DNA from 2 places in the Actinoplanes sp. NPDC049598 genome. Region 2 is predicted to be linked to the other one. Evidence: riboswitches for the same ligand, from Rfam matches in the RefSeq annotation. Region 2 holds a riboswitch; the other holds the start of a gene.
What was found. Region 2 has a riboswitch for S-adenosylmethionine ahead of AB0J66_RS16160 (aminotransferase class V-fold PLP-dependent enzyme). Riboswitches for the same ligand answer to the same signal wherever they lie in the genome.
Positions count from the first base shown of each region.

Region 1: another riboswitch for S-adenosylmethionine. It lies ahead of thrC (threonine synthase); the one in region 2 lies ahead of AB0J66_RS16160 (aminotransferase class V-fold PLP-dependent enzyme).

Region 1 covers NZ_JBFAOX010000041.1:1,321-16,295, reverse strand. Annotated here, with positions in the region: gene AB0J66_RS46735 (alpha/beta fold hydrolase) at 1-478, opposite strand, end outside; gene AB0J66_RS46730 (AAA family ATPase) at 557-2,758, shown strand; partial or broken gene AB0J66_RS46725 (DUF3263 domain-containing protein) at 2,763-2,993, opposite strand; gene AB0J66_RS46720 (ABC transporter permease subunit) at 3,065-4,075, opposite strand; gene AB0J66_RS46715 (ATP-binding cassette domain-containing protein) at 4,072-5,049, opposite strand; gene AB0J66_RS46710 (hypothetical protein) at 5,073-5,498, opposite strand; gene AB0J66_RS46705 (methyltransferase domain-containing protein) at 5,599-6,411, shown strand; gene AB0J66_RS46700 (contact-dependent growth inhibition system immunity protein) at 6,401-6,781, opposite strand; gene AB0J66_RS46695 (GNAT family N-acetyltransferase) at 6,948-7,589, shown strand; gene AB0J66_RS46690 (alpha/beta hydrolase) at 7,579-8,445, opposite strand; SAM riboswitch class I at 8,560-8,693, shown strand; gene thrC (threonine synthase) at 8,705-9,991, shown strand; gene AB0J66_RS46680 (GNAT family N-acetyltransferase) at 10,234-11,211, shown strand; gene AB0J66_RS46675 (GNAT family N-acetyltransferase) at 11,193-12,197, shown strand; gene AB0J66_RS46670 (hypothetical protein) at 12,133-12,600, opposite strand; gene AB0J66_RS46665 (GNAT family N-acetyltransferase) at 12,600-13,109, opposite strand; gene AB0J66_RS46660 (hypothetical protein) at 13,364-14,254, shown strand; gene groL (chaperonin GroEL) at 14,521-14,975, shown strand, end outside.
Region 2 covers NZ_JBFAOX010000006.1:140,725-155,699, forward strand. Annotated here, with positions in the region: gene AB0J66_RS16120 (BTAD domain-containing putative transcriptional regulator) at 1-230, opposite strand, end outside; gene AB0J66_RS16125 (aspartate/glutamate racemase family protein) at 2,081-2,767, shown strand; gene AB0J66_RS16130 (flavin reductase family protein) at 2,756-3,244, opposite strand; gene AB0J66_RS16135 (FAD-dependent oxidoreductase) at 3,319-4,380, opposite strand; gene AB0J66_RS16140 (NtaA/DmoA family FMN-dependent monooxygenase) at 4,377-5,636, opposite strand; gene AB0J66_RS16145 (LLM class flavin-dependent oxidoreductase) at 5,633-6,880, opposite strand; gene AB0J66_RS16150 (LLM class flavin-dependent oxidoreductase) at 6,877-7,899, opposite strand; gene AB0J66_RS16155 (DUF1684 domain-containing protein) at 7,933-8,709, opposite strand; SAM riboswitch class IV at 8,768-8,884, shown strand; gene AB0J66_RS16160 (aminotransferase class V-fold PLP-dependent enzyme) at 8,918-10,108, shown strand; gene AB0J66_RS16165 (methyltransferase domain-containing protein) at 10,635-11,423, shown strand; gene AB0J66_RS16170 (phosphotransferase) at 11,420-12,265, opposite strand; gene AB0J66_RS16175 (serine hydrolase domain-containing protein) at 12,332-13,402, shown strand; gene AB0J66_RS16180 (hypothetical protein) at 13,415-14,089, opposite strand; gene AB0J66_RS16185 (GlsB/YeaQ/YmgE family stress response membrane protein) at 14,402-14,692, opposite strand; gene fxlM (methyltransferase, FxLD system) at 14,970-14,975, shown strand, end outside.

The sequences.
Region 1 (14,975 bases), on a different contig from region 2:
CGCCGACCACCCCGACCCGCGGGTCGCCGGCCGCGTCGGTGCGGATCTCGGGCCGCTTGGCCAGCCAGTCGAGCAGGCCCTGAGCGTCGCGGACCTCGTAGTCGGGGCTGTCCAGGTGGATCTGCCCGCCGCTACGGCCGAAGCCCTGCGCGGTCCACGTCAGCACCGCGTACCCCCGGTCGGCCAGGGACTCGGCGTCGTCTCGTACGGAGTCCTTGGAACCACCGAAACCATGCGCGAGCAGCACCGCCGGGACCTTGCCGTCGTGGTCTTCCGGCAGGTAGAACCGGGTGTCCAGGGCGACCGACTCCCGGCCGCCGGGCCCGGTCGGCACGGTGATCATCTGGTCCTGGGTGGTCCAGCTCTTGCTCTCCGGCCAGGCGGCCCAGCCCACCAGCGCCGCCACGAGCACGAGGACCACAGCGCCGGCGATGACGCGGCTGCGGGTGAGCCGGGGCAGCCGTGATGACCAAGACATGGGAGAAACGCTATCCGGCCGGGTCTGAGCGACTGCTGTGAAACCTCTCAGGAGCCTCCGGACGATAGCGTTGGCCCGGTGGACGAAGAACTCACGCTGACGGCGACCCTCCGGCTGGCCGGTCTCGACAACCGCCGCGGCGTCGTGCGGCTGCACCCGGCGGTCATGACCGCGCTGACGATCAACCCCGGGGACCCGGTACGCCTGAGCGGCACCCGTACGACCGCCGCGCTGGCCGCCAAGGCCGAGCCGTCGGCCGGCCGCGAGTTCCTCTACGCCGACGACCTCACGCTGGGCAATCTCGGCATCCGCGACGGGGCCCGGGTCACCGTGGCCAAGCTGCCGGCGGTGGCCGCCCAGCGGGTCACCCTCTCCGGCCCGTCCGACGTGGTCGCCCTGGTCTCGCCCGAGATCCTGCGCCTGGCCCTGCTGGGCAAGGTGCTCAGCGAGGGCGACAACGTCTCGCTCTACCCGCAGGACGTGCCGCTGCGCGAGGGCCAGCGCATGCCGGTGCAGGACATCGGCCGCAACCTGCGCAACCGCCTCGGCTACCAGTGGACGACGGCGCTGCTGACCGTGGTCGCGGTCGAGGGGGCGGCCTCGGCCGTCGTCACCATGGACACCGTGGTCGGCTGGCAGGACGGGCAGACCTCGTCGCCGGTGCCCGGGCCGGCCGCGCAGCCGCAGGCGCCCGCCTCGACCGACCCCGAGGTGCCGCCGCCCAGCATCGACGACCTGCCCGGCCTGCGGGCCCAGGCCAAGGAGCTGGAGGAGCTGCTCGACCTCGGCTTCCACCACGGCGAGGTGCTGGCCCGGCTCAACACGAAGGTCTCGCTGGGCGTGCTGATCTCCGGGCCGGCCGGGTCGGGCAAGTCCGCGCTCGTCCGGGCCGTGGCCGCGCAGGTCGGCGCGCAGGTGGTGCAGGTGTGGGCGCCGGAGCTGGCCGCGCTGGCCGCCGATTCGGCCGCCGCGCGCCTCCGGGAGCTGGCGCGTCAGGCGCGTACAGCCGGTCCTAAGGTCTTGTTGTTCTCGGATGTGGAGGCGCTCGCGCCCCGGGACGAGCCCAAGCCGATCGCCACGGTCTTCCGCCAGATCCTCGAAGAGGTCGTGCGGGCGGGCGCGGCCGTGGTCGGCACGACGAGCCGGCCCGAGTCGGTCGACCCGTCGCTGCGCGCGCCCGACCTGCTCGCCGTGCAACTGGCGGTGCCCCTGCCCGACCAGGCTCTGCGCCGCGAGCAGCTCGGCGTGCTGACCAGGGGCATGCCCCTGGCCGAGGACGTACGCCTGGACGAGATCGCCGGCCGTACCCCGGGGTTCGTCGCGGCCGACCTGGGCGCGCTGGCCCGCGAGGCCGGTGTGCGGGCGGCCCTGCGGCAGAAGGAGGCCGAGGCGCCGACGGTGACCATGGCCGACTTCGAGGCCGCGCTCGACGTCGTCCGGCCCACCTCGATGGCCGACTCGACCCTCGAGGTGGCCGCGGTGACCCTGGACGACGTGGGCGACCTGGCCGACGTCAAGCAGGTGCTGACCGAGTCGGTGCTGTGGCCGCTGACCTATCCGGACACGTTCGCCCGGCTCGGCGTCTCCCCGCCGCGGGGGGTGCTGCTCTACGGCCCGCCCGGCTGCGGCAAGACGTACCTGGTCAAGGCGATCGCCGGCACCGGCAAAGCCAACGTGCTGTCGGTCAAGGGCGCGGAACTGCTGAGCAAGTGGGTCGGCGACAGCGAGCGGGCCGTCCGCGAGTTGTTCCGCCGGGCCCGCGAGGCGGCCCCGACGCTGGTCTTCCTGGACGAGGTGGACGCGCTCGCGCCGACCCGCGGGCAGGCGACCGACGGCGGCACGGCCGACCGGGTGGTGGCGGCCCTGCTGACCGAGCTCGACGGGGTCGAGGACCTGCGCAACGTCGTCGTGATCGGGGCGACCAACCGGCCCGATCTGATCGACCCGGCCCTGCTGCGGCCGGGGCGGCTCGAGCGGCTCGTCTACGTGCCGCCGCCGGACGCGGACGCGCGGGCCGCGATCCTGGAGGCCTCGGCCAAGGCGGTGCCGCTGGACGAGGCGGTCGACCTGAAGACCCTCGGGGCCGAGCTGGAGGGCTTCTCGGCGGCCGACTGCGCGGCCCTGATCCGCGAGGCGGCGCTGGCCGCCATGCGGGACTCGCTCGAGGCGACGACGGTCACCGCCGGCAACGTGGCGGCCGCCCGCCGCCGGGTGCGGGCGTCACTGGACCCGACGCAGGTCGCCTGGCTGGAGGCGTACGCCGAGACCCACCAGCCCTGATCTTTTATCGCCGGCGTGTCCGCGCTCTCGTCGAGCGGAGACGCCGGAGGCGGCCCACCAGCACGGGGTCGTGCTCGAGGGCCGCCGGGTTGTCCAGCAGGCCGTTGAGGACCTGGTAGTAGCGGGTCGAGGAGAGGGCGAAGGTGTCCCGGATCGCCTGCTCCTTCGACCCGGCGTGTTTCCACCAGCGGGCCTCGAACGCGAGGATCTCGCGCTCCCGCTCGGATAATTCGGACTTATCCGGTTCGCGGGGCGCCGGAATGGGCGGCTGCTCATCGGACATGAGCGTCAGCATAAGCTCTTACGTCACGTGATGTCTCGACTACGCATCGTCCACATCGCAGCGCCGGTGATGACCACGAAGAGCCCGCCGAGAATCGCGCCCGCCATCGGCCAGGTCAGCGTCAGCTCGGCCGGCTGGCAGCCGTTGACCGAGGAGAAGTCGCACGAGTTGTAGTCCTGGATGGTGATCTCCTTGTTCATCCAGGCGGTGATCCAGGCCGGGATCAGGTACGCCTGCACGAACTTCACCTTGGCCAGCTCGAGCACCACACCCAGTCCGAACTGGAAGACGATCAGGGCGCCGATCGTCGCGCCCAGCGCCATCGCCGTGTGCCGCCCCAGCGAGGCCAGCCCGAAGCCGACCGCGCCCGCGACCAGCACCAGGGCCAGACCGCGCACCTCCATGATCGCCACTGACTGCCAGGCGCCCGAGGTCATGGTGTCGGTGCTGCCGCGGGCCTCCGCGATCAGATAGAAGATGCCGGTCCAGATGGCCGAGAGCACGACGGTGATCACGGTGAAGCTGACCAGCACGGTGGCCAGTTTGGTGCCGAGCACCTTGAGGCGTTGGGGCCGCCACAGCAGCAGGTTCATCATGCCGCCGCTGCTCCACTCGGCGCCCACGAAGGACGCGCCGATGATGAAGGCGGCCAGCGCGAGCAGCGCGGCCAGCGTCGTCGCCATGTCCGGGAAGCTCTCCCGGAAGATGAACGTCGGCGGCATGTACCACTCGTAGTTGTAGTTCTCCTGGCTCGGCGGGGTCAGCTGGTTGCAGTCCGGCGGCCACTGGTTGGCCTGCGCGGTGCCCTTCGCCGCCTCGCAGGACGCCTTGTCCTTCTCGGTCTGCTGCGAATCCCGCTCGAACTGGGCCTGCGCCTCGGCCTTGGCCGCGGCGATCTGCTGCGGCCCGACCGCCTGGTTCGAGAAGAAGATCGACACGGCGACGGCGATGAGCACGACCACCGCCCCCAGCAGGAACAGCTTGGTGAAGCGGCGCTTGAACAGCCGCCGGGTCTCGGCCTTGTAGAGGCTCACTGTCCCCACCCTCCGACGGTCGCGGTCTGATCCACCTGACGGTTCTGCCCCTCGACCGGCGCTGTGCCGGTCAGCTCCAGGAAGACGCTCTCCAGGTCGGCCGAGACCGGGGTCAGCTCGCTCACGTAGATCTGCCGCTCGGCCAGGATCCGGGTGATCTGCGCCGGGTTACCGGCATTGCCGACGGCGAAGTGATCGGCCTCGACGGTCACCTGCGCCCCGTTCGCCCGCAGCAACTCCACCGCGGCCCGCATGTCCACGCCCGGCTCCAACCGCACCTTGACCGTCGAACTAGTGTGCGTGGCCAGCACACTCTGGACCGAGCCGGCGGCCACCCGCCGCCCGGCCGAGATGATGGTGACCTCGTCGCAGATCAGCTGGATCTCGCCGAGAATGTGGCTCGACAGCACCACGGTCATGCCCGACTCGGCCAGGTTGCGCATCAACGACCGCATCTCGCGGATGCCGCCCGGGTCCAGACCGTTCGCCGGCTCGTCCAGGATCAGCAGCTTCGGCTCCTTCAACAGCGCCGAGGCCACCGCCAGCCGCTGCTTCATGCCCAGCGAGTACGTCTTGACCCGGTCCTTGGCCCGATCCCGCAGGCCGACCAGCTCCAGCACCTCGGTCACCCGCTGCCTTCGGACGCCGCCCGCGTCGGCCAGCAGGGAAAGCGTGTCCTGGGCGCTGAAGTTGCCGAAGAACTGCGGGCTTTCCACGATCGCCCCGACCAGCCCCGCCGTCTCCGGCAGATGCTCCGGCACCTCCCGGCCGAGGATCGCCATGCGGCCGCCGTTGGGCTTGATCAGGCCCAGGAGCGTCCGCAACGTGGTCGTCTTGCCCGAACCGTTCGGCCCGAGAAAGCCGTGCACCTGACCCGCCTCGACAACCATGTCGAACCCGTCGAGCGCCTTCCGCGGCCCTTTACGGCTGCGATACGTCTTCTGCAGCCCGGCAATCTCCAATACGGCAGTCACCCGCGAGACTCTAAACACTCACGTCAATGTCCCGACGCGGTCACTTTGAGCCCTTCGGCGATCACTTTCCGCAGCTGGTCACCGTACTCATCCGCCGGGAGAACCGCGACGTGCTCGGCCGCCCGCTCGAAAGCCGCCCGGGCCGCGGCCGGATCACCCAGCCGCTCGTGCGCCATGGCCACACTGACGTAAAGCGACGGATAGAAAGCCGCGACCCGCTCATCACCCACCGCGTCGGCGTGTTTCAACGCTTCGGTGTTCCACCGCAGAATCTCCGCCGGCTCGGCCTGCGCCCGAGCCAGATAATGCGCCGCCACGCAGGCCTCATAGTCGTCTGTGCGAGCCGCCCACGCTTCCGCGAAGAAAGCCCGCGCCGCGTCGGCGCGCCCTTCCGCCTCCGCCCGCATCCCATCCTGACAAAGCCGAAGCACCCGATTCCCGAGATCCATCCCCCCACCCTGACCCCTCAACCAACTGGAGGGTCCAGCCGACGCCGGCTCAACCGCCGCTAGGTTGTCGATCATCGATAGCGGCGAAGGGGCTGGGACAGTGAATGCGTTCGACGACCACGAGCGGTCGCAATGGGCCGGACGGGCCACGGCGTACGAGGGCAGCTTCGCCGCCCTGTGCGCTCATCCCGCCGGCGCGCTCCTGGACGCCGCGGACGTCAGGCCGGGCAGCCGTGTGCTCGACGTCGGGACCGGCACGGGCACCGTCGCGTCGCTGGCCTGCGACCGAAGCGCGCACGTGGTCGCCGTCGACGCCGAACCGACCATGCTGGACCTGGCCCGGGGCCGGGTCCCGGCGGCCGAATTCCACCACGCGGTCCTGCCGCGGCTGCCGTTCGTCGACGATTCCTTCGACGCGGCCGTGGCCAACTTCGTCCTCAACCACGTCGGTGACCCCGCCGCCGCCCTCCGCGAGTTGCAGCGGGTCGTGCGGCCGGGCGGGCGCGTCGCCGTGACCATCTGGCCCTATCCCACCCCACCGGCCCAGCAGCTCTGGGCCACCGTCTTCGACGCGGCCGGCGCCGAACGCCCCACCGACATGCCCCGGCTCTCCCCGGACAAAGACTTCCCCCGCACACCGGAGGGCCTCGCGAACCTTCTGCAGCGGGCCGGCCTGGCCGGCGTCAGCTGCGACACCCTCGCCTGGACGCACCGCACGGATCCGGAGTCGTGGTGGAGCGGGCCGGCCAACGGCATCGGCACACCCGGCCTGGTGATGCAACGCCAGGACACCCGCACTCTCGAGCGCGTCCGGGCGGAGTACGACCGGCACACGGCGGCCTACCGCGACGACGACGGCCGGCTCGCCCTGCCCACCGCCGCCCTGCTGGGCGTCGGGGTGGTCACTTCCTGAACGCTTCGATCTCGGCTCGCGTCTCCCGGTCGAGGTCGTCGAGGTCGACCGCGTCGGTGACTGCTCGCAGGCGGGTGGCCTGGTCGGAGTGGCGCTGCCAGTAGCTGTGGGGCACGCGCAGCACCGAGGCGAGCAGATCGCCGGGGTAGAAGTCACCCTCGGCGAGGGGGTCGCGCTCCAGTTCGTCCAGCGCGAGCGGAACCAGAGTTTCAAGGCCTTCCTTCTGGCCGATCAGCACGCGCAGACCCTCGATGCCGAGGGTGCCGACCGGCCGGCGGCGCAGGGCGTACACCGTGGCGACGAGCCGCGAGGCATCGGCGGGTGGGTCGCCCCAGGCCTTGCCCTCGATTTCTTCCAACGACTGCTGCACGTTGGTCTCCTGTCCCACGGCTGCGACGGGCCGCGCCGAGGTTTCGGTCAGGCGCGGCGGTCCACTTAGGTTCCGCGTAGGTTCGCTCGTGGTCGAGGCGGGGGCCCGGTGGGCCTCCGCCTTTAACAGGTGGCGTCGGCGTGTTGGCGGGCGCGAGGATCTGGGCATGGATGCTGATCTTTGGCCGCCGTTCGGGCTTCGGGTGGTGGGGGCGCGGGTGGAGTTGCGGCTGCCCGGCGAGGGGGAGCTGGCGGAGCTGGCGCGGCTGGCCGGTAGAGGCGTGCACGGGCCTGGGGAGCGGCCGTTTCTGACGCCGTGGGCTGAGGGGAGTGCGGAGGATCGGGCGCGGGCGGTGCTGCGGGGGCATTGGGGTGCGCTGGGCTCGTGGCGGGTGGATGACTGGGATCTCGGGTTCGGCGTGTTCCGCGGGGGCGAGCCGATCGGGATGGTGTCGCTGCGGGCGCGCGACTTCGCGGTGGTGCGCGAGGTCAAGACCTCGTCGTGGCTGGGGATCGGGCATCAGGGGCGGGGGTACGGAACCGAAGCGCGGGTCGGCCTGTTGACGCTGGCGTTCGATCACTTGGGGGCGACGGCGGCGCTGAGCGAGGTGTTCCGGGACAACCATCCGTCGCAGCGGGTGTCGCGCAAGCTCGGCTACGAGCCGGACGGGATCTCGGTCGACGCGCGGGACGGGGAAGCGCTGGTCTCCGATCGGCTGCGGCTGACCCGTGCGGGGTGGGGCAGGCAGGAGCGGGCCCCGGTCGCGGTGGAAGGGGTCGCGGCCTGCCTGCCTCTGATCATCGGGTGAGCAGTTCGCGGAGCTCCTTGACGACCAGGCCGGGGTCCTCCTCGGCCATGAAGTGGCCGCTGGTGACGGGTACGTGGCGCAGGTCGGGGGCCCAGGCGCGCCAGAGCGCGGCGGCGTCGAAGCCGAGCATCGAGCCCCAGTCCTGCTGCAGCACGGTGACCGGCATGGTCAGGGTGCGGCCGGCGGCCCGGTCGGCCCGGTCGTGGTCGATGTCGATGCCGGCCGAGGCGCGGTAGTCGGCCACGATCGACGGGATGGCGTTGCGGCTGGCGGCCAGGTAGGCGGAGCGTACGTCCGGGGGGATGGCCTGAGGGTCTTTGGTCCAGAGGTCGAGGAAGTGGCCGAAGAACTCGTCGGCCGCGCCGGCGATCATCTTCTCGGGCAGGCCGGGCGGCTGGGCCATCAGGTAGAGGTGGAAGCCGACCTGGGCGCTGACGCCGTGCATGACGTCCCACATGTCGAGGGTGGGCAGGACGTCGAGCGAGGCCAGGTGGGTGATGTGGGCCGGGTGGTCGAGGCCGGCCCGGATGGCGACCAGGGCGCCCCGGTCGTGGCCGGCCAGGGCGAAGCGGTCGTGGCCGAGCCGGCGGGCCAGCTCGACGACGTCGGCGGCCATGGTGCGCTTGCTGTACGTGTCGGGGCCGTTCTCCGCCGGCTTGTCGCTGGCGCCGTAGCCGCGCAGGTCGGGGCAGATCACGGTGTGGTCGGCGGCCAGGTCGGCCGCGACGCGCCGCCACATCAGGTGGGTCTGCGGGAAGCCGTGCAGCAGCACGATCGGGCGGCCCGACCCGGCGACGGCGGCGCTGAGCTCGACGTCCTCGGCGACCCGGACACGGACGTACTCGGTGTTGGTCATGGGTCGAAGGCTCACGGGCGCCGATGAGCAGCGAATGAGCGCTGTGGCTCACACCTCGGGATGCTGTGCGCAGGATCGCGGAATTTCGACGTAAGGTGTGGGAAACAACTGAATACCTCATCCAGAGGGGCAGAGGGAACGGCCCGATGAAGCCCCGGCAACCACCACGCAGTCTCGAAGAAGAGGCCGAGCGCGGCAGGTGCTAATTCCGTCCCCGGCCGGCAGGTCGCCGCGGGGAAAGATGAGAGGGAAGGCCTCGATGACGTCTACCGTCAGTGCACCCAGCGCTACCACCACCACTTCGCCGGCCAAGGGCCTCGTCTGCCGTGCGTGCGGCGCCGAATACCCGCTGGTCGCCCAGCATGCCTGTTATGAGTGTTTCGGCCCGCTCGAGGTCGCGTACGACCAGGCGGCTCTCGCGCGGGTGACCCGGGCCGACATCGAGTCGGGCCCGCAGAACATCTGGCGGTACGCGGCGCTGCTGCCCGCCGGTCAGGACCCGTCGACCCGGGTGACCCTCGACCCGGGCCTCACGCCCCTGGTCAGCGCGCCGGCCCTGGCCGCCGCGGTCGGCCTGCGGGCCCCGCTGTTCGTCAAGGACGACTCGGCCAACCCGACCCACTCGTTCAAGGACCGGGTCGTCTCGGTCGCGCTGACCGCGGCCCGCGGGCTCGGCTTCACCCGTTTCGCCTGCGCCTCGACCGGCAACCTGGCCAACTCGGTCGCGGCCCACGCCGCCCGGGCCGGTGCCCCGAGCATCGTCTTCATCCCGCACGACCTGGAGCAAGGCAAGATCATCACCACCGCGGTGTACGGGGGTGAGCTGGTGGCCATCGAGGGGTCGTACGACGACGTCAACCGGCTCTGCGGTGAGCTGGTCGAGACCGACGAGTTCGAGGACACGGCGTTCGTCAACGTCAACGTGCGCCCGTTCTACGCCGAGGGCTCCAAGACGCTGGGTTACGAGGTGGCCGAGCAGCTCGGGTGGCGCATCCCGGCCCAGGTCGTCATCCCGATGGCCTCGGGCGAGCTGCTGACCAAGGTGGACAAGGCGTTCAGCGAGCTGGTCGAGATCGGCCTGGCCGAGGCCCCCGAGGGCGGCTGGACGGTCTTCGGCGCGCAGTCGGCCGGCTGCAACCCGATCGCCACCGCCCTGCAGAACGGCACCGAGGAGATCGTCCCGGTCAAGCCGACCGGCATCGCCAAGTCGCTGAACATCGGCGACCCGGCCGCCGGGGCGTACGCGATCGAGGCGGTCAAGCGCACGGGCGGCTGGATGGACTACGCCGACGACGACGAGATCCGCGCCGGCATCCGCCTGCTGGCCGAGACGACCGGCATCTTCGCCGAGACCGCCGGCGGTACGACCGTGGCCGTGCTGAAGAAGCTGGTGGACAGCGGCAAGCTCGACCCGGAGAAGGAGACCGTCGTCTACAACACCGGCGAGGGGCTCAAGACGCTCGACGCGGTCGCCGGGCAGGTCGGGCCGACCCACACGATCAAGCCGTCGCTGAAGGGCGCCCGTGAGGCCGGCCTGCTCGGATGACGCTGTGTAGTCGGCAATCGGCCAGCAAGTAAGAATTCCATCCCGCGAGGACTTGCGATCCGATCTCCGGGTCGGCAGGATGCTCTCTGCGGGAGGGCGCGACGCCGTACGCGGGCCCTCACTCTCGAGCTTGGCGACAATCTCTCGAGGGACCCAACGACCCACTGCCGGAGGCGGTGTGCGTCCGTTCTCCCGACCAAAATCGTTCGCGTTCATGGCCGTCACCCGGAAGGGTGGCGGCCATGCGTGTATCGATCGAGCCTTTTGGTTCTCCGGACGCCGGCTACGCGATCCGCCGCGCCGTCCACGAACATGACACTCCGGACATTCCCTTCATGTCGGAAGCAGCGTTCCAAGCCGGGTTGCTCCATCCACCACCCGGGCTGACCTTCGAGAGATATCTGGGCCTGCTCGACGGCGAACCCGTCGGATTCCTCGAGCTCGAACTGTTCCAGCTGGACAACCTGACCAACGCCCACGTCCTGCTCGAGGTGCTGCCGCAGCACCGGCGGCACGGCGTCGGCCGGGCCCTGTACGAGGTGCTGCTCGAACGGGCCGCCGCGCACGGGCGCAAACATCTCATCGGCATGACCGCCGACCGGCATCCCGACGGCGCCGCCTTCGCCACGGCGATGGGCGCGGTCGCGGGCCAGGAGGACACCCGCAGCCGGCTCGACCTGACCCGGCTCGACCAGGCCCACCTGGACAACCTGCGCGAGCGGGCGCTGCCCCACGCCGAGGGTTACCGCACGATCGAGTGGCTCGGGGTGCCGGCCGACGAGATCATCGACGACGTCGCTTACCTCGAGAGCCGGCTGCTGGCCGACGCCCCGATGGGCGACATGGCCTGGGAGCCGGAGAAGATCGACGCCGCCCGCCTCCGCGAGGACGAGGAGGCCCGCCAACGGCGTGGCCGGCTCAGTTATTGCGCCGGGGCGTTGCGGGGCGACCGGCTCGTCGCCTGGACGGTCATCGCGGGTGAGCTCGCCCAGCCGTCCCAGGCCTGGCAGCAGACCACCCTGGTCGACCCCGATCACCGCGGCCACCGCCTCGGCATGCTGGTCAAGCTGGCCAACCTGGACAACATCCGGCGCAACCGGCCCGGCATCGAGGCGATCGACACCTTCAACGCGTCGCAGAACGAGTACATGTTGCGGATCAACCGGGACATGGGCTTCCGGGCGGTCGACGTCCACGTGGAATGGCAGCACGACCTGTGAGCGGCCGGGTGGAGATCCAGGAGTTGGGCGACGCCGTCGAGGACGCGTACGGCATCGCCCGGGCCTGTCAGGAGCACGACCAGCCGGACATCCCGTTCCCCTCGCTCGAGGGCTATCGGACCACGCTGGCCCACGGGTGGCCCGGCTACGCGTACGAGCGCGGCCTGGGCCTGCTGGACGGCCGCGCGGTGGGGTTGCTGGCCCTCGCCATGCCCCAGGACGACAACCTGGAGACGGTCGACGTCGAGCTGAAGGTCCTGCCCTCGGCCCGGCGGCAGGGCGTCGGGCGGGCGCTGTGGGAGCTCGCCGTCGATCGGGCGCGCGTGCTGGGCCGCCGCCACCTCATCGGGCCGACCATCCAGAAGCATCCGGACGGGGCCGCCTTCGCCACCGCCATGGGCGCGGCGGCCGGGCTCGAGGAGATCCGCAGCCGGCTCGACGTCCGCACCCTCGATCAGGGCCGCCTCGACGAGCTCCGGGCCGCGGCCTGGACCCGGGCGGGAGACAGCCGGCTGGTGCGGTGGATTGGGGTGCCGCCCGACGAGATCATCGACGACGTGGCTTACCTCGAGAGCCGCCTGAACACCGACGCGCCGGTGGGCGACCTCGCCTGGGGCGCCGAGAAGATCGACGCCGACCGGGTCCGCGAGGACGAGCTCAACCGCACCAAACGCGGGCGCACCAGCTACAACTGCGGCGCGCTGCGCGAGGGCCGGCTGGTGGCCCTGACCAGCGTCGTCGTCGAGAACGAGAAACCCGAACAGGCCTGGCAGAACATCACCCTGGTCGACCCTGAGCACCGCGGCCACCGATTGGGGCTCGTGGTCAAGCTGGAGAACCTCCGGCACGTCCGGGAGAAGGAACCCCGCGTCGAGGTGATCGACACCTTCAACGCGGCCACCAACGAGCACATGCTGCGGATCAACCGGGAGGTCGGTTTCCGTCCGGTGGAGTCGGTCGTCCAGTGGCAGCTGACCCTCGCCTGACGTGCCGCTTGTAGCCGCCCGCCTCCAGCCCGGCCATCCGCTCGAAGATGTTGCGCGAGCCGTAGTTGCCGGCCCGGGCGTACGAGTAACCACACGCCAGCCAGTACGCGGGCCAGAACAGCGGGCCCAAGACCGCGTACTGGGTGGCGTGGTTGCTCTCATGGCCGAACAGCGCCGCCTTCTCCGGGGAGAGGAGCCAATCGGCCGTACGCTTCGTCATGATCACGGAGCCCACCGTGAAGCAGGTCGCGGGCGGGATCGGCAGCCGGTAGCCCTCGGCGATGAGCACGCCGTTACGACCGCGCCGCAGCTTGGCCCGGCCCAGCTTGGCCACGATCAGGCCCACCGCGGTGGTGCCGTTGACCGCGGTGATCAAGGAGCGGGCCACATGCCGCCGGGCCATCAGATGCGCCTGCGCATCCGCAGCTCGGTCAGGGCCGGCAGCACCGGATGCGGCACCCGCTCACCGGTGTCCTCAAAACCGAGCTTCTCGTACGCCCGGACGGCCCGGTCGTTGCCGACGACCACCTCGAGCATCGCCCGCCGCCGCCCGGCCCGCCGCGACCAGTCGAAAACCGCCTCGGCCAGCTCGGCCAGCACCTTGCCACCCCGGTAGGCCGGCGTGATGTAGACGGCGAAGATGACCGTCTCGCCGGCCGACTCGTGCGCGATCGTGCCCCCGGCGTGACCGATCAGCTTTTTGCCCGGTCCCGGATCGGCCACGAACTGGGCCAGCTCGTCGCCGGCGGCCGCCTGGGCGATGCGCTGCCGGTAGCCCTCGTGGGAGCGGGCCGCGGCCTGCGCCAGCGTCTCCAGGAAGGCCAGCGGGGCGTCGGCCAGCATCTCCAGCCGCAAGGCGCGCATCCGGGCCGCGTCGCCGACGGTGACCCGATGCACGCTCCAGCTGTCCATGCCGTCCTGATTACCCCGAGACCATGCGTGCGGCAACCCGGTTGCCGCTAATCGGACCCCGATGACCGGCGGTTGTCCACAGGACGCCGGAGCTTGTCCACAGGGCCCGAGCACGATCATGCGACTTTCCGCCAGACTGACCAGCGGGGGCTCCCCCTGGGAGGGCGGGTCCTGGGCAGTAGCGGCTTGATCGACAGGTTGTGGCCGGTCGGCTCGGGTGGCGGGGTGGGGCCGGGCTGGGGCAAGGTGTTTCGATGGATCAGGGCGAAGGCGCGATGCGCATGGTCGAAGAGCCGGTGGTGGCGGCCGCCGACCCCTTCGATCCGGAGTCGCGGACGGCTGAGCTGCCGCGCGGGGGCGTACCCGAAACGGTGATTCCGGGGGTGCGCGACCCGCTGGTGCCGGCGCCCGGGTCGGGGCTGCGGGGGTGGGCCGGGCGCGTGGCGGCGGTGCTGGGGCGGGACGGGCTGTGGCTGCTGCCGATGATGGGGCTGGCGGCGCTGCCGATGCACTTCTTCGTGGGGCGGCTCGACGACACGGTGATCGCGGCGCCGGCGCTGTCCGACCTGGCCGGCGGGTTCGGGCTGCTGCTGCTTCCGACGATGTGGGTGGCCTATCTGACCGTGTCGGCCCTGCCGATGGTGATCTGCCTGGCCGGGGCGGTGGGGGTGGCGGTGCCGTCGGCGGCCGACGGGGTGCGGCCCCGGCTGCGTGAGGTGTGGGCTCTGGTCGCGCAGCGGCTGCGGGCGCTCTGGTTATGGTTCGCGGCGGTGGGGTTGGTGACGGGCGGGTTGTCGCTGGCGCGGAACGAGGCGGTGACGGCGGTGGCGTCCACGGCGCTGTTGACCGTCGCCGGGGTGTTCGGGTGTGGGCTGCTGATTGAACGCAGTCACGATCTGCGCCGCGCCGGGCATCTGCTGTCGCGGGGGTCGGCGCTGGGGCTGGTGGTCGCTTCGGGGCTCGCGTCGGTGCTGCCGCCGGTGGCCGATGAGCTGTTCGGGGGGCTTGCCTCGACCGCTGTGGGAGTGGTCACGGTGCAGGTGTGGGCGGTGGCGGCGCTGGTTTCGTACAGCCAAGGTCGTCGCTCTGAAGGGGTGGTCACGGCGGCGTCTTTGCGCGCTGAGCTGAACGTGCCTGAAGACTGACTTAGGGACCTCCAGGTTTCCTTGCACTCGCCACCTGAGAGTGCTAAACAAGTCATTGGCACTCGCTTGCGGTGAGTGCCAGCAGGTCGGGACGGTGGGGTCTCGGTCACGGCGTCGCCATCGGCGCCGGGGCACGGGGCCGGTCGTCGCGGGCTATCCGGCTCGGCCTGAGGACGTCACGACGCCAGGTGGTGACGTCCGCAGAGATCGCAACGGGCGGGGCCGACGAGGCCCGGCACCGCGTATGTCCAGGAGGACAAAGCCGTATGGCCAAGATCATCGCATTCGACGAGGAAGCTCGTCGCGGCCTCGAGCGGGGCATGAACCAGCTCGCCGACGCCGTAAAGGTGACGCTCGGCCCCAAGGGCCGCAACGTCGTGCTCGAGAAGAAGTGGGGCGCTCCCACCATCACCAACGATGGTGTGTCGATCGCCAAGGAGATCGAGCTCGAGGACACCTTCGAGAAGATCGGCGCCGAGCTGGTCAAGGAGGTCGCCAAGAAGACCGACGACGTTGCCGGTGACGGCACGACGACGGCCACCGTCCTCGCCCAGGCTCTGGTCCGTGAGGGTCTGCGCAACGTTGCCGCGGGCGCCAACCCGATGGCCCTGAAGCGGGGCATCGAGGCCGCCGTGGCCAGCGTCTCCGAGGGCCTGCAGCAGCTGGCCAAGGACGTGGAGACCAAGGAGCAGATCGCTTCGACCGCCTCCATCTCCGCCGG
Region 2 (14,975 bases):
TGCAGAACCCGCCCCGCCGTCGGCGGCGGCTCATCCCACACCCGCGCGGCCAGAGCCTCGATGGTGACCGGCCGCCCCGCGTCGACCGCCAGAGCCGCGAGCGTGTGCCGCCGCTGCGGCGGACCGATCTCGACCGGTCGCCCGTCCGCCCAGATCTCCACCGGCCCCAGCAGGCGGACCTCCACTCCGGTCTCCCGTCCCTCAACCGTCACCGCCCCCGGCGACAACACTTCATTAACAGTACGGGTCCACCCTGGACCGCAAGACGATCGCTCCGAGCCGGAACCGCGGACGGGGGCCGGGCCATGAAATACGGGGGTGGCTCGGCTCCGTCCCCGGTCGAAGCTCCGACGGACCCGACCGCATGATGGCCACAGCCCCCACCGCTCTTGCAGGTCAGAGGACACCTCCGGCAGATCACGCAGCGCTTGGGAGGCTTCCCGGTTTGCCGGCTGTCCCCGCGCCGGACCGCGTCAAGCCGACCTGGGGCCGGCCTCTCCGCGCCGGCACGGCCCGCCAACCGGGTGCCCGCAGGCCAAGCCCGGCCGCCCCGGAGCCCGGACCGCCACCAGCCGCCGCTCCCGCCGCCACAGGACCCAGACCCCCACCGGCAGACGCTGCCACCCCCGCAGGACCCAGACCGCCACCAACGGACGCTCCCACCCCCGCAGGACCCAGACCGCCACCAACGGACGCTCCCACCCCCGCAGCGCCCGCAGCGACGCCAGGCGACGCTCCCACCCCTGCAGGAACCAGACCGCCACCAGCCGCCGCCGAGCACGCCGACCTCAAGCCCGATAGGGCGACCACGACACCGCACGTCCGGGGGCCGCCCCCGGACACGCAGTGGGCCGAACACTGCGCCTTGCAATCCGCCGTGCCGTCACCCAGGACGCGCTCTACGTGGGCGGAATTCCGTTGCCTACAGCACTTTACCGCGGCCGCTACCATGGTGCGATAAGGCTTATTCACGAATGGCGAAATGGCCCGGCGCGGGCGCCGGGAACCTAAGTTCCTTGAGGTTGGCATGATCCTCTACTGACGTTACCTACTCGGATGCGGGACAATTCTTAGATGCGAGGGCAGATGTCATTGTTCGGCCGGGCCGAGACGGCAGCGATGCGCGATCGGACCAGGGCGAAAAACTATTCTGCCGAGCGCGAGGAATTCCGGCGTGCCCAGAAGAAGCGCCGCGATTGGGGATTAGCGCAACGGTACGCCGAGAAGCAGCGCCGCATGTATGGATCCGTGGAGGCGGCCCGGGCTGAGTTCGCCCGGTGCGCCCGCGAGCGGCGCATGCCGCAACTCCCGGACGGCTTGACCACCGCCACCGCCACCGAGCCTGCCGCAGCAAACACCACCACGACGCGAGCGGCACTCGCCTCGAACCCGGGCACATCACACCCGGCAGCACCCACACCGACATCCCCCGCACCAGCAGCGATCGAACCGGCAGCCCCCGAGCCCGCACCGCAACCGCCGGCAGCCAGCAGCACCCGAGCTCACACCCCAGGCGATCGAATCGGCGCCGGCCGTGACCGCGTCCGCGGTCGGTGGGGCCGCCATTCCGGAGCCGGCCGCCGGCACGGTGATCACACCCGGCCCGCCAACCGCCGGACCAAGCGGAACGGGCCTTTTCAAAGGCACGGCCCGCGGTCGCGGGAAAAGCGCAACGCTATCGCCTATTCACGCGAGCCTTCCCCACCCCCGCCGACGCCACCCCGCAACCAAAAGGGACTCGGCGGCAGAAGGGACTGCACCCCGATCACACCATCAAGGAACACTGAATCGGATTTCTGTCCAGAACGAGTTGGCACGCGCCCCTCGAAGAAACCGGCACGAGCACTTCCGAAGAAAAGACTTCAGTTATGGAGTCGGCGGGCTCGATTCGCGAAAATGTGCGCTCGCTTCCCGCAAGGCTTCATGGTCGCTTGCGCGGAGCGTGAACGGGTTCGTGAGCGGCCGCTAGGCGCGAGTTCGGCGACGGCCTTCGAAAACGAAGCCCGGTCGGGTATCGCTGGCGGCCACGGTTCGGGGATTGGCTGTGGGTGGGGTCGGCGACGACGGGCACGATGGGGTCATGCGCGTTCTAGGGCTGCTCGGCGGGATGAGCTGGGAATCGACTGACTACTACTACCGGCGGCTCAACGAGGGGGTGCGGGAGCGGCTCGGGGGGCTGCATTCGGCGCACAGTGTCACCTACACGGTGGACTTTGCCGAGATCGAGCGGATGCAGGTGGCGGGGGCCTGGGACGAGGCCGGTGCGTATCTCGGGGAGTGCGCGCGGAAGCTGGAAAGGGCCGGGGCGCAAGGGCTGGTCCTCTGCACGAACACGATGCACCGGGTGGTCGATGACGTTCAGGCGGCCATTGACATTCCGGTGCTGCATATCGCCGATGGGACGGCGAAGGCGCTGGTGGACGATGGGGTCAAAGATGTGGCGCTGCTGGGGACGCGGTACACGATGGAGCAGGACTTCTATCGGAAGCGGCTCGAGGAGAGCGGGCTGAACGTCGTCGTCCCCGGCGAAGCCGAGCGGGCGACGGTGCACCGGATCATCTTCGACGAGCTCTGTCTGGGGCGGGTCGAGGAGGCGTCACGGGCGGCGTACGTCGAGATTCTGGACGGGCTCCCGGCGGAGGCGGTGATCTTCGGGTGTACCGAGATCGGGCTGCTGCTCGACCAGAGTCAGAGTCCGCTCAGGGTGTACGACACGACGTTGCTGCACGTGGAGGCGGCGCTGGACTGGATGTTGTCAGAAGGCTAGGGACTTGTACGTGCTGCCGTGGAAGACCAGCGGCTGTACGGACGGGTCGTCGTCCAGGTCGTGGACGCGGAGCAGGATGATGTCGTGGTCGCCGGCCGGGATCTCGCGTTCGATGCTGCAGTCGAGCCAGGCGCTGGAACCGTCGAGGAAGACGGCGCCGTCGGAGGTGGGGCGCCACTCGAGGGCGGCGAACCGGTCGGCGTCGCGGGCGCTGAGCTGGCGGCCGGCCTGCTCCTGGTGGGCGCCGAGCACGCTGACGCCGAGACGGCCGGCCCGGCGCAGCGTAGGCCACGTGGTCGAGGTGTGGGCCACGCAGAGTGACACCATGGGCGGGTCGAGCGAGACCGAGACGAACGAGTTGGCGGCCAGTCCGGTGGGGCGGCCGTCGACGAGCGCGGCCACCACGGTCACGCCGGTGGGGAACGAACCGAAGACGCGCCGCAGGCGCAGCGGTTCCAGCGCCGACTGCATGGTCATGGGCTCTCCTGTTCGCAGGTTCATTCTTGAATCTAGGTAGGGGTGGAGCCCCCCGCCAAGTCGAGGGAAAAGGGTCACATCCGCGGGATGGCGAATCGTGGGATCGGAGCGAGGTCGGTCAGGGCGAGGTCGGCGGCCAACCGGCCGATGGCCGGCGTGAACTTGAATCCATGCCCGGAAAAGCCGGCGGCAATCACGAGCGGTCCCCGTCGGTCGACGACGAAGTCCGACGTCGGGGTGGTCGTGTAGGTGCAGCTGATCGGCGCGTCACTCTCCGGATCAACCCCGGGGACCCATTGCCGTACGTAGTCACGAAGGCGTTCCGCCCGTCGGGGCTCGGCGGCGTAGTCGCGGCGGTCGGGATCCACCACCGGTCCGTTCCCGTGGAAGCCGACCTTCACTCCCTCGCCCGGCGTGAGCAGGCCGTACACCCCGTGCTGGCCGTCGTGGTGGATGAAGCTGGGCCATGGCACGGCCGGGTCGAGCGGCGTGAAATGTGCCGGTTGCTCCTGGGTCACCCGCAGCGGGAGCAGCCCGGGCAGCAGCTTCGAGGTCCACGCCCCGGCGGCCACGATCACCCTCCGCGCCCGCAGGGTCTCGCTCGCCGTGACGACTTCGGCGCTGTCGTCACCGCGTACGGCAATGGCTGTGACCTGGGTCCTGTGCTGGATCTTGGCGCCTAGAGCGGAGGCGGCGGCCTGCAGGGCGGCGACCGCGTGGTCGGCGTGGACGCGGCCGCTGGAGGGATGGAAGAAGACGGGCCCGGTGAAGCGCAGCCCGGGCCAGCGCTCGGCCGCCTCCTCGCGCGGCCGCCACTGACCGGGCACCCCGGCCGCGGCCAGGGCGTTCGCGATCGGCTCGATCGACGCGCGGTCGCCGTGGTCGACGCCACCGGTCAGCTCGAGCAGCGACGGGTCGAGTTCCTGCCACAGGGAGAGGGCCTCGCGGGCCAGCGCGATGTAGTCGGGCTCGGCGTAGGCGAAGCGGAAGATCCGCGATGCTCCGTGCGAGGCCCCGTGCGTGTGGCCGGGCTCGAAGCGCTCCAGCAGCACGACGTCGGCGCCGCGGCGGGCGAGCTGCCAGGCGGCGGCCGAACCCATCGCGCCGCCGCCGACGACGATCGCGTCCAGTGTCATAGCGTGAGCCCCAGATTGTCGCGGAGAGTGTGGCCGCGGTAGTCCTCCTTGACGATCCCGCGCCGGCGCAACTCGGTCAGCAGGCCGTTGACCACGAAGTCGTGCGTGCGGTCGTCGGCCAGGCCGTTGATCGACAATACGTCGAGCACGCCGGCCTCGAACCGCTCCTGCACGGCGTCGGCCAGCTGCTCCGGTGTGCCCGCGACCGACCAGTGCCCGGTGTCCTGGGCGGCCTGGATGAGCTCGCGCAGCGTACGGCCCTCGCGGATCAGCTTGCTGAAGATCTCCGCCCGGCCGCGCCGGCGCCGGATGTCGGAAATCTCCGGCAGGAGCGACGCGGGCAGCGGTTCATCGAGCTTCGCTTCGGACAAATCGACGCCGCCGCCCAGCATGTCCGCGACCAGCGATCGTCCCGCCTCGTAATCGATGGCCTCCAGCCGCTCGCGCACCAACCGCTGCGCTTCCGCTTCGGTGGCTCCATAGGTCGCGTGGAAGGAGCTGAAGATCAACGGGAGACCCGGCCGCGTCGACTGCGCCCGAATCGTCCGGGTGAACGCCTGCGCGTCCGCCAGCGTCGGCAACGCGGTGAAGACGATCTCGGCGTACTTCGCGCCCAGCGCGATCCCCGCCGCCGACTGCCCGGCCTGGATCAGCACCGGCCGGCCCTGCGGCAGCGGCGGGATGTTGAGCGGCCCCCGCACGCTGAAATACGAGCCGCGGTGATCGATCGGCGCGATCAGCGACGGGTCCAGCACCGCCTTCCCGTCCGGGCCGGCCCGCAGCGATCCGGGTTTCCAGCTGTCCCACAGCGCGTTCACCACATCGAGCGTCTCTGCTGCCCGCGCGTACCTCTCCTCGGGCGAAGGCAGCTCGCCCGGCCCGTAGTTCTCCTCGCCGATCGAGGAGGTCACCAGGTTCCAGGCCGCCCGGCCGTTGCTGACGTGGTCGAGCGTGCCGAACAGCCGGGCCAGGTTGAACGGGTGGTGGAACGTCGTCGAGACCGTGGCGATCAGCCCGGTCTGCGAGGTGACCTGGCTCAGGGCCGAGACGAAGACCAGCGGCTCCTGGGCCCCGATCGTCCCCTGCGCGCCGAAGACCAGCAGATCCGGCACGAACAGGGCGTCGATCCGGGCGTCCTCCGCGCGCCGGGCCACCAGCCTGGCCGTCTCCAGAGTGGACCTTTTGTTCAAGGACAACTCGTACGGGCCCGGGTGCCCACCCGCCGCGGTGACGGTGGCGAGCGTACGCCGCGTCACGCGAGATCCAGGTGCTCACGGAGCGTACGGCCCTCGTACTCCGTACGGTAGACGCCCCGCTCCTGCAGCTCCGGCACGAGCCTGTCGACGATGTCCTCGATGCTGCCCGGCAGCAGCTGCGGCACGAGGTTGAAGCCGTCGACGGCCCGGGTGCGCACGTAACGCGCCCACTCGTCGGCCACCCCGCCGGGCGTACCGACAAAGGTGTTGTGCCTGGGGGTGACGTGCAGGACCAGCTCGCGGATGGAGAGGCCGAGGGAGCGCCACTCCGCGATGCGCTCGAGCTTGCCGGTGCGGTGCTCGATCGAGATGGTGCCGCGGGACGGGTCGAGCTCGCCCTCGGCCGGCTCGATGTCGGGCAGCGGGCCGTCCGGGTCGTAGCCGGAGAGATCCTTGTTCCAGTACTGCTCGAGGAAGGCGATCGCGCGCGGCCCGGTGGTCTGCTCGCGCTGGATCCAGTCGGCCTTCTCGGCCGCCTCCTTCTCGGTGTCACCCAGGACCACCTGGGCGCCGGGCAGGATCCGGATCTGGTCACGGCTGCGGCCGTACGCCTTCAGGCGCGCGGTCAAATCGGCCGCGTAGGCCTGGGCCTTGTCGTAGTCGGTGTTGGCCGAGAAGACCGCGTCGGCCAACCGGGCGGCCAGGTCGCGGCCGCCGGGTGAGTCGCCGGCCTGGAACAACACGGGGTTTCCGGTCACTCCGAGCGACCCCGTGACGTTGACCAGATCGCTGTGCGTGTCGACACTGTCGCCACCCCACAGGCTGCGGGCGGTCGCCACGAACTCGGCGGCGCGCTCGTAGCGGCGCTCGTGCGGCAGCCAGCCCCCGTACCGGAAATTCTCGCCGGTCCAGGCGTTGTCGGTGGTGACGATGTTCCAGCCGGCCCGCCCCCCGGAGACGTGGTCGAGCGAGGCCAGCCGCCGGGCCAGGTCGAACGGGAAGTTGTAGGTCGTGTTCTGCGTGGCGACCAGGCCGATCCGCTCGGTCTCGGCGGCCAGCGCGGCCAGCTGGGTGATCGCGTCGGGGCGGCCGGCCACATCGAGGTCGTAGACGCGGCCGCGGTTCTCCCGCACACGCAGGCCCTCACCGAGGAAGAACGCGTCGAAGAGGCCGCGCTCCAGGGTCCGCACGGTCTGGATGAAGGTGTCGATGTGGGTGTGGTTGGCGAAGTCGGGCTGCGACCAGAGCAGCTGCGGGCCGACCCCGGTGAAGAACAGGCCGAGATGCAGGCGGTGCGTCGTCATCGGGGCTCCCCAGCGAAGACGTTGGCGGGACGGGGCAGGCCGAGGGTGTCGCGCAGGGTGGGCCCGCTGACCGGACCACGGCGTGTGGCCACGGCGAGGCGGGGCAGGTCGATCGCGAGGTCGACCGGGTGGATCCGGACGCCGTCGACGATGCCCTCGAGCCTGTTCAGCAGGGCACGGAACTCGTCCTCGCCGCCCGCGAAGCGCAACCTCGCGTCGCGATCGGCGCGGTCGGCCTCAGCGCCGCCGCCGTCAATGCGGTCACCCTCAGCGCCGCCGACGCCGGCCCGGCCACCCCCGAAGAAGCTCTCGGCACGGCCGCTTCCACCACGGTCGGCCGGGCCGAGCGCCACATCGAGCTCGGCGAAGGCCAGCGGGATGTTCGCGGCTCTGGCCGCCTCAGCTCGGGCCGCCACCTCATCCAATGTCGGCGCCGCAACCAGGGCGATGTCGGATTTGTCGGTCAGGGTGTCGGGGGCCAGGACGACCAGCTGGCCCTGCGGCGGGCGCGGGGTGATCAGCGGGCCGACCACCGAGAAGCGTTCGCCGGTAAAGTTGACGTGATGGACGCGGTCCGGGTCGAGGAACCGCCCGCTCGCGACGTCGCGGACGACGGCGTCGTCCTCCCACGAGTCCCAGAGCAGCCGCGCCACGTCGATGACGTCCGCGATCTCCTGCTCGAGGTCGCTCACGGGCGTACCGCCAATGGTGGCCTGGGCCGCCGCGCTGTTCTCCGTGCCGACCACCCACGCGCCTCGCCCCTGCGAGGCGTGATCCAGCGCGGCCAGTTGCGTGGCCAGGTGGAACGGCTCGGTCAAAGCCGGATGCAGGGTCGGCGCGAGGCCGACCCGGCGGGTGCGCCGGGCGAGGAAGCCCGCCCGGACGCCCGCCTCCGGGGAGGGAGAAAGGGGTGAGTCGTTGATGGTGACCAGGGCGCACCCGGCGGCCTCGGCCACCGCGACGGCCTCGGTGTCGGGCAGTGCGCCCCCGCCGATCTCCAACGCCAGATGAATGCTCACCCCTAAATCCTATAGGCGAAGAAGGGTTAGACGCTAGACCGGAGTTTTCTCGCCGGCCTCCACGGCGACCGGCAGCTTGTTCTCGGCCGGCGGCAGCGGGCAGGTCGCGAACTCCGTGTAGGCGCAGGGCAGGTTGGTCGCCTTGTTGAAATCGAGCACCACCGTCCCGTCGGCCGCGGGCGCCCCGATGGCGAGGCTGCGATTGGCCGCGTACGTGGTCACGCCCGAGGTCTCGTCGGTGAACAGCGCGAAGAAGGTGCCCGGCGTGTGCCCGTTGAACACGGTCAGCGCGAGCGGGCTGCCCAGCGCCTCGAACTCGACCCGGCCCGGCGACTCGTACACGTGCTCCAGACCCTCCACGGCCGCACCCACCGTGACCTGCCGCGGCGCCTCGAACGGCACGTAGCGGCCGGTCAGCTCCCACTTCTCGGTCGGCTCGTAGGCGGGCGTGCCCTGATAGCCGACCAGCAGCGGGTTGTCGGGGTGCCGGGGCCGGACGATGTCGAAGCCGCCGCGCTTGGCCACCTCGATCACCGCGTCCCCGTAGCCGACGGTGATGCCCCCGCGCTCGGGCAGCACGTCGAACTGGTGACGCCCGGTCACCTCGGTGCCGTCGACCGTCAGCGACTCACCGTCGGCGAGCGCGACCACCACGCCGTCCGGCCCGGTGCTCCACTCGCCCGGGGCGTCGGGGAAGCGCTGCGGAATCTCGTTGAGGAAGTTCAGGCTGGTCACGGCCAGGAAGCCGTGGCGGTCGGCCCGGTTGCGCTCGTGCTCGGCGTGCCAGGCGTCCCAATTCTGCTTCGTCATGCAACGACCATAAGCCTACTTGTGCGATAGGAGATAGGGGATGTTAGTCTCGGTCACAGGTCATGAGCGCCAGCGTCAAGCCCCGGCTCGCTGGCCGGCAACCCTTGCGTTCGCGATGGGGTGCCCCGGGTGAGGACCAGGCTCGCGTCGAGGACGACGCGGGCAAGCGCGGGCCCGCAGTGGGTCCCCGACCCACGGAGGCATCTCCATGTCCGACGAGCTCGACATCATCGGCGCCGACCTCACCGTCGACCTGCCCGGCGGCCGTACGGTCCGCTTCGCCCACCTCGACTACGCCGCCTCCGCCCCCGCGGTGAAGGTGGCCGCCGACGCCGTCCGCGACCTGCTCCCGCTTTACGGCAGCGTGCACCGCGGCACCGGCCGCCGCTCCCAGAAGTCGACCCTCGAGTACGAGCGGGCCCGCGACATCGTGGCCGAATTCGTCGGCTGTCGCCCCGGCGACGAGGTCATCTTCACCCGCAACACCACCGACTCGCTCAACCTGCTCGCCCGCTCCCTGCCGGCCGGCACCACCACGATCGTCTTCGACGGCGAGCACCACGCCAACCTGCTCCCCTGGCCCTCCCCCGTGCGCCTGCCCGCCCCCGCCTCCCCTTCCGAGGCTGTCGCGGCCGTGTCCTCGGCCCTCGCCGCCGTACAAGGCCCCGCACTCCTCGCCGTGACCGGCGCCAGCAACGTCACCGGCGAGATCTGGCCCGTACGCCAGCTGGCCGACATCGCCCACGCCCACGGCGCCCGCGTCGTCGTCGACGCCGCCCAGCTCGCCCCGCACGTGCCGGTCTCCCTGGACGACCTCGGCGCCGACTACCTCGCCCTCTCGGGCCACAAGCTGTACGCCCCGTTCGGCGCCGGCGTCCTCGCCGGCCGCCAGGACTGGCTCGACCAGGCCGACCCCTACCTGTACGGCGGCGGCGCAAGCGCGGCCGTCGGCGACTTCACCGGCGACGTCACCTGGGCCACCGGCCCCGCCCGCCACGAGGGCGGCACCCCCAACCTCATCGGCGCCGTAGCCCTCGGCGCCGTCTGCGACGCCCTGCTCCGCGCCGACCGGGCCGCCCTCCTCGAACACGAGCAGAGCCTCCTCGCCGGCCTCAACGGCGTCTCCCTCTTCGGCGGCGCCGCCCCCCGAGTCGGCATCGTCTCCTTCGCCCTCCAGGACCCCTCCGGCGTGGCGGCCCTCCTGGCCAGCGACTACGGCATCGGCGTGCGCGCCGGCCAGTTCTGCGCCCACCCCCTGGTCCGCCGCCTGACCGCCAACACCACCACCGAATCCTGCGAAACGGCCCCCGGCCTGCTCCGCGCCAGCTTCGGCCTCGGCTCCACCCCCGAAGACGTCACCCGCTTGACGGACGCCCTGACCGAGCTGCGCTTGATCTGACCTGGGGGCGACCCCCAGACCCCACGGTGCGGTGGCCGCCCTTTGCGGCCCGCCGCCGGGCCGTCGCGGCTCGCGCTTTTCATGGGCCGCGCCCAACGCGAACGTGCGCAGGGCTCAGGCCGTGTCCTGCCGATCGCTTGATCAGAGGTGGGGCGTGGTGAGCTGAGGAATGAGGCCGCCGTCATCAGCAGCAGCACCGCCGGCGTGGGCAGTGATCGAGCCGCTGCTACCGGCGCAGCCGGGGACAGTTATGGCTGGAGAGTGCCGCGCGCGGTGCCTATCGCCGTGTCTCACCGCTCACCGACGTCGCTGTGCACTGCTGCTCATCGCCGCCCTGATCTGGCTTCGCTGAGCGGCCGGACAGGGCTACGTGAAGCCGAGCTTGCGGCCGTGACGACGGTGGGGCGGATGTCGAACGACGTGCCGATGCGGGTCACGGCCCACATCAGCGACCGTCGTGAGTAGACATGGCGCCTCCTTCGTAAAGTCGGAGCCGCGGAATCCGTCCCAGATACGCGGGTGAACTGTGAAGCGCGACAGAACCACCGAGTCGGCCTTCGACCAGCGGGCCGCCACCTACGATGACAACGACTGGCACCGCCGCTACGCCGAACGGCTCGTCCAGCTGGCCCGGCCCACCGCCGGTCAGCGTGTGCTGGACGCCGCCACCGGAACCGGCTTCGCGGCGATCGCCGCCGCCCGGGCCGCCGGGCACGTGATCGGCGTGGACGTCTCCGAGAACATGCTCGCGCGGGCCCGGCAATCGGTGGCTGCGCTGGGCCTGTCCTCCATCGAGCTGATCAAGGCCGACGCCACCGCCTTGCCGAACTTCCCGGACGGCACGTTCGACCTCGTCCTCTGCTCCGCCGGTCTGCTTTACCTGCCCGTCCAGACCGCGTTGCGAGAATGGCGGCGGCTGCTGAAGCCCGGCGGTCTGGTCGGCTTCTCCACGATGTGCGAGGGTTCCCCGGTCGCCGCCCGGATCTTCCGCGACCAGGCCCGCCGCTACGGCCTGACCCTCGCCGACCCCGCCACGCCGCTCGGATCCCCGGACCGGTGCCGGCACGAGCTCCGCCAAGCCGGCTTCACCCCCACCGACATCATCACCGAGCCGATCCGCTTCGCCCGCGCCGATCTCGAGCATGCCTGGACGGCCCACACCCAGGGCCCGCACCACGAGGCCGTCGCCGCGCTCACCGCCGAGCAGACGGAGGCCTTCCGCGCCGAGTACACCGGCACGCTGGCCGGCCTGCTCCGCACCGACCCGGACCGTCTCCTCACCGCGCAGGTCGTCTACGCCTTCGGCCGACCCTAGATCAGCGTCGGCTTCGGGAGCTCGGCGAGCCACCAATCGGCCGCGGTGCGGAAGTCCTCGTCGACGGGCAGGGCCGCGTCGGCGATCGCGCGGCGCCAGGCCAGCGCGCGGGACACGCGGGCCAGGCGGAAGGCCAGCGAGGCGGAGCGGCGCAAGGTCTTGGGCGGGGCCAGGTCCGACCACACTTCGAGGTACGCGTCGCGGAGGCGTACCGCATCGTGCGTGCCGGCCACGCCCAGCGCGACCAGCAGGGACCCGAAGGGGTGGCCGACGCTGGCGTCGCCCCAGTCGAAGAAGCGGAAGCCGGTGAACACGTTGTTGTCGTGCAGGTCGTCGTGCTGCAGCGTGGCCGGGATGCCGTCGCCCGCCAGCTCGTCGCACCACTGCCGGACGCCGTCGGCGAGGGACGGGAGCCGGGACAGGCGCAGGTCGGGCACGCCCAGCTCGATCATCCGGTCGGCCTGGGGAGTGACGTCGCGCTGCAACCGGGCGTACGCCTGAAGCAGCCCGACCCAGTCGCTGCCGTCACCGGAATCACGCAGCGTGGGACCGGCGTCCGCGGTGAGGAGCCAGCCGTTGGCCCTCTCCACCGCGAGGGGCGCCAAGGTCCGGCCGGGCACCCACCCGGCGAGGGCCTCGGCCAGCGCGGCCTCGTAGCGACACCCGGTGATGTTGGCCTTGAACCACCGGGGACCCGCCGCCGTCATCACCCGGTGGGTGACCGACCACGGCCGGACCCGGACCTCCTCGATCGGGCCGGTGGCGGGCGCGTCCAGGTGCGCGGTGATCCAGGCGTGCGCGGCCTGCCGCCACTGCGGGTCATGCCAGTCGTTCTCGGTCACAAGGTCCCACCATAAATGCCTGGCCGAGATTTGCGGTTCCGGCGAAGAATGCGGCCCGTGGTGGACATGACCGGCGTGCGAGACGCGTTCGAGCGCAACCTCATCGACGGTGAAGTGGGCGCCTGCTTCTGCGCCACGGTCGACGGCGAGGCGATCGTCGACCTCTACGGCGGGTACGCCGACGCGGCACGCACGCGGCCGTGGGAGCGCGACACGATCGTCAACGTCTACTCGACCACCAAGACGATGGCGGCGCTGACCGCACTGCTGGTCGCCGACCGGGGCGAGCTCGACTTCGGCGCGCCGGTGGCCCGCTACTGGCCCGAGTTCGCGGCCGGCGGCAAGGGCGAGGTCACGGTGGCCCAGGTGATGGGCCACTCGGCCGGCCTGTCGGGGTGGCGGGCGTCGCTGCACCCCGAGGACCTCTACGACTGGGAGAAGGTCACGGCGCTGCTGGCTGTCCAGGAGCCGTTCTGGAAACCGGGCACGGCTTCCGGCTATCACGTGGTCACGCAGGGCTTCCTGATCGGCGAGATCATCCGCCGGATCACCGGGCGCTCGCTGGGCACCGTCTTCCACGAGGAGATCGCCACGCCGCTCGGGGCGGACTTCCATATCGGACTGCCCGAGTCGGAGGAGCCCCGGGTCGCCGAGCTGATTCCGTACAGCCAGGAGCCTTTCTCCGACAACCTGACCGCCCTGCAGGACAACGCCGCCCACAACCCGCGCCTCGACACCACCGTGGCCAACTCCCGCGCCTGGCGCGCCGCCGAGATCCCCGCCGGCGGCGGCACCGGGAACGCGCGCTCGGTCGCCCGGATCCACACCATCCTGGCCAACGGCGGCCTGGGCTTGCTCTCCGAGACCACCTGCCGCCTCGCCGCGCAGGTGCAGATCGAAGGCACCGACCTGATCCTCGGCACACCGGTCCGCTTCGGTTTGGGCTTCGCCGTGGGCGGCCCCTTCATGCCCAGCGACAACACCCTCTATTGGGGCGGCGCCGGCGGCTCCTTCGCCGTCATCGACATGGACGCCCACGCCACCTACGCCTACGCGATGAACACGATGGCCACCGACCCGATGCTCGCCTTCGGCCCCATCACCGCCGCTTGGCAAGCCGTGAGCCAGACCCGATAGCTTCGCGCTGTCTCAGAAGCTCGGCCGCCGGGATCCCGCACAAACGGCTTCGCGCCTGCGCAGTATGGCGGCCACGCGATCCATACCCAACGCCTCTCTCGCCGCCGTCGTATCAATGAATCCGATCAACCGGTAGATCTTCCGATGGTCCGCCGCCAGATCCCGGTAGTGGATTGGCTCGTGATGCATGATCCGGTTCCGAAGCAGCCGCATCGCCTCCAGCTGATCGTGGAGGTCACGACGCTGCCCTCTGTAGTGCGGAAACGCGCGATGCAGACAAGGCACCCAAAGGCGTCGGTCGTACTGCGAATGGCGGTTGTTGCTCAACAGCGAGGTCCAAAAACCGAAGGGCAGTTCGGCGACGATGTCGTCCTCCGAAACAAGACGTCGGCCGCGCCTGGCGCACTTGTCGCGCGCCTCTACGACCATGCGCAAGCCATGCGACTGCAACGGTGCGGTAGCCCACCAGTCATTCCGGGTGAAAGCGACACACAGCTCGTTGTGGAGCGCGTTGCGGAAAGTCACCTCCAAGCAATGCAACGGTCCGTAGAACGCTCCCGAAATTTCGACGTTCCACCAGTAGAGCCGCTCCGCCACTGCAAAGTCATGATCGGCGGCGCGGGCGTAGGCGTCCAGTCGGGGAACCGAGAACGCCTTTCGCATCCATGCGGCGGCCGGGGCGCTCATCACGATTCTCCGGCTGACCGACCGAAAGCCCGTGCTAACGTAGTTCGCGTACGCCCCGGGTCCGCCTCTGCTTGCATGCCGCCCGGGGCACGGCTTTGTCTGGAGATCATGTCGCGATCGGGCTCCGAGCCACGTGATCGCGCGGCCGCGATGAGCTGACGACCTTGCGCCATGCCGTCTTGCTCCATGCCATCCGGACCAAACCACTCGGCCAACATGCGCGCGACTATAGTCCTACGACTATCAGAAGCGCGAGCCGGTCTGCGACCCACTTCAGCGCCATATGGTCGACCGATTGATCAACCTGATGCCTCAGCCCTCGATGCTGCCGCGCTGGCTTCTCCGGAGCAGCCAGCCGGCGATCGGCAACACGATGAGGGTGCCGATGATCGCGCTCAGGATGCCGCCCCAGTCGAAGATGTCGTCGTCGCCGATGCCCAGGCCGACGGTGAAGATGAGGTAGCCGACCAGCGCGCCCAGCAGCCCCAGCCCCAGCGAGACCAGCCAGGACGCCGACCCGCTCATCTTGCGGAAGACATCACCCGGCATGAGCACCCGGGCGACAACGCCGGCGACGAACCCGAGAAGCAAAGCTCCAACCATCTCCCCACCTTCGCGCCCGCCCAGCGCGGCAGCATCATCCTGGGCGAAGGAGAAGTGCTTTTGCCGCCGGTTCGTGGACCGCTCAGAACACGCGCCGGTTCCTCGGCCAAACGGCCGTGAGCTGGTGCGGAGCTATGTCTTGTTCCGTATCTGCAGGTTCAATTTTCCGTATCCTGAGGGGTCTAGATTCCGTATCTTGCACAGTTGCGATCCGTATCTGTCGGGGCGCGTCGGCGGCTCCGTCGTTGTGATTGACATGGACTCCTGGTCGGAAGCGATGAGA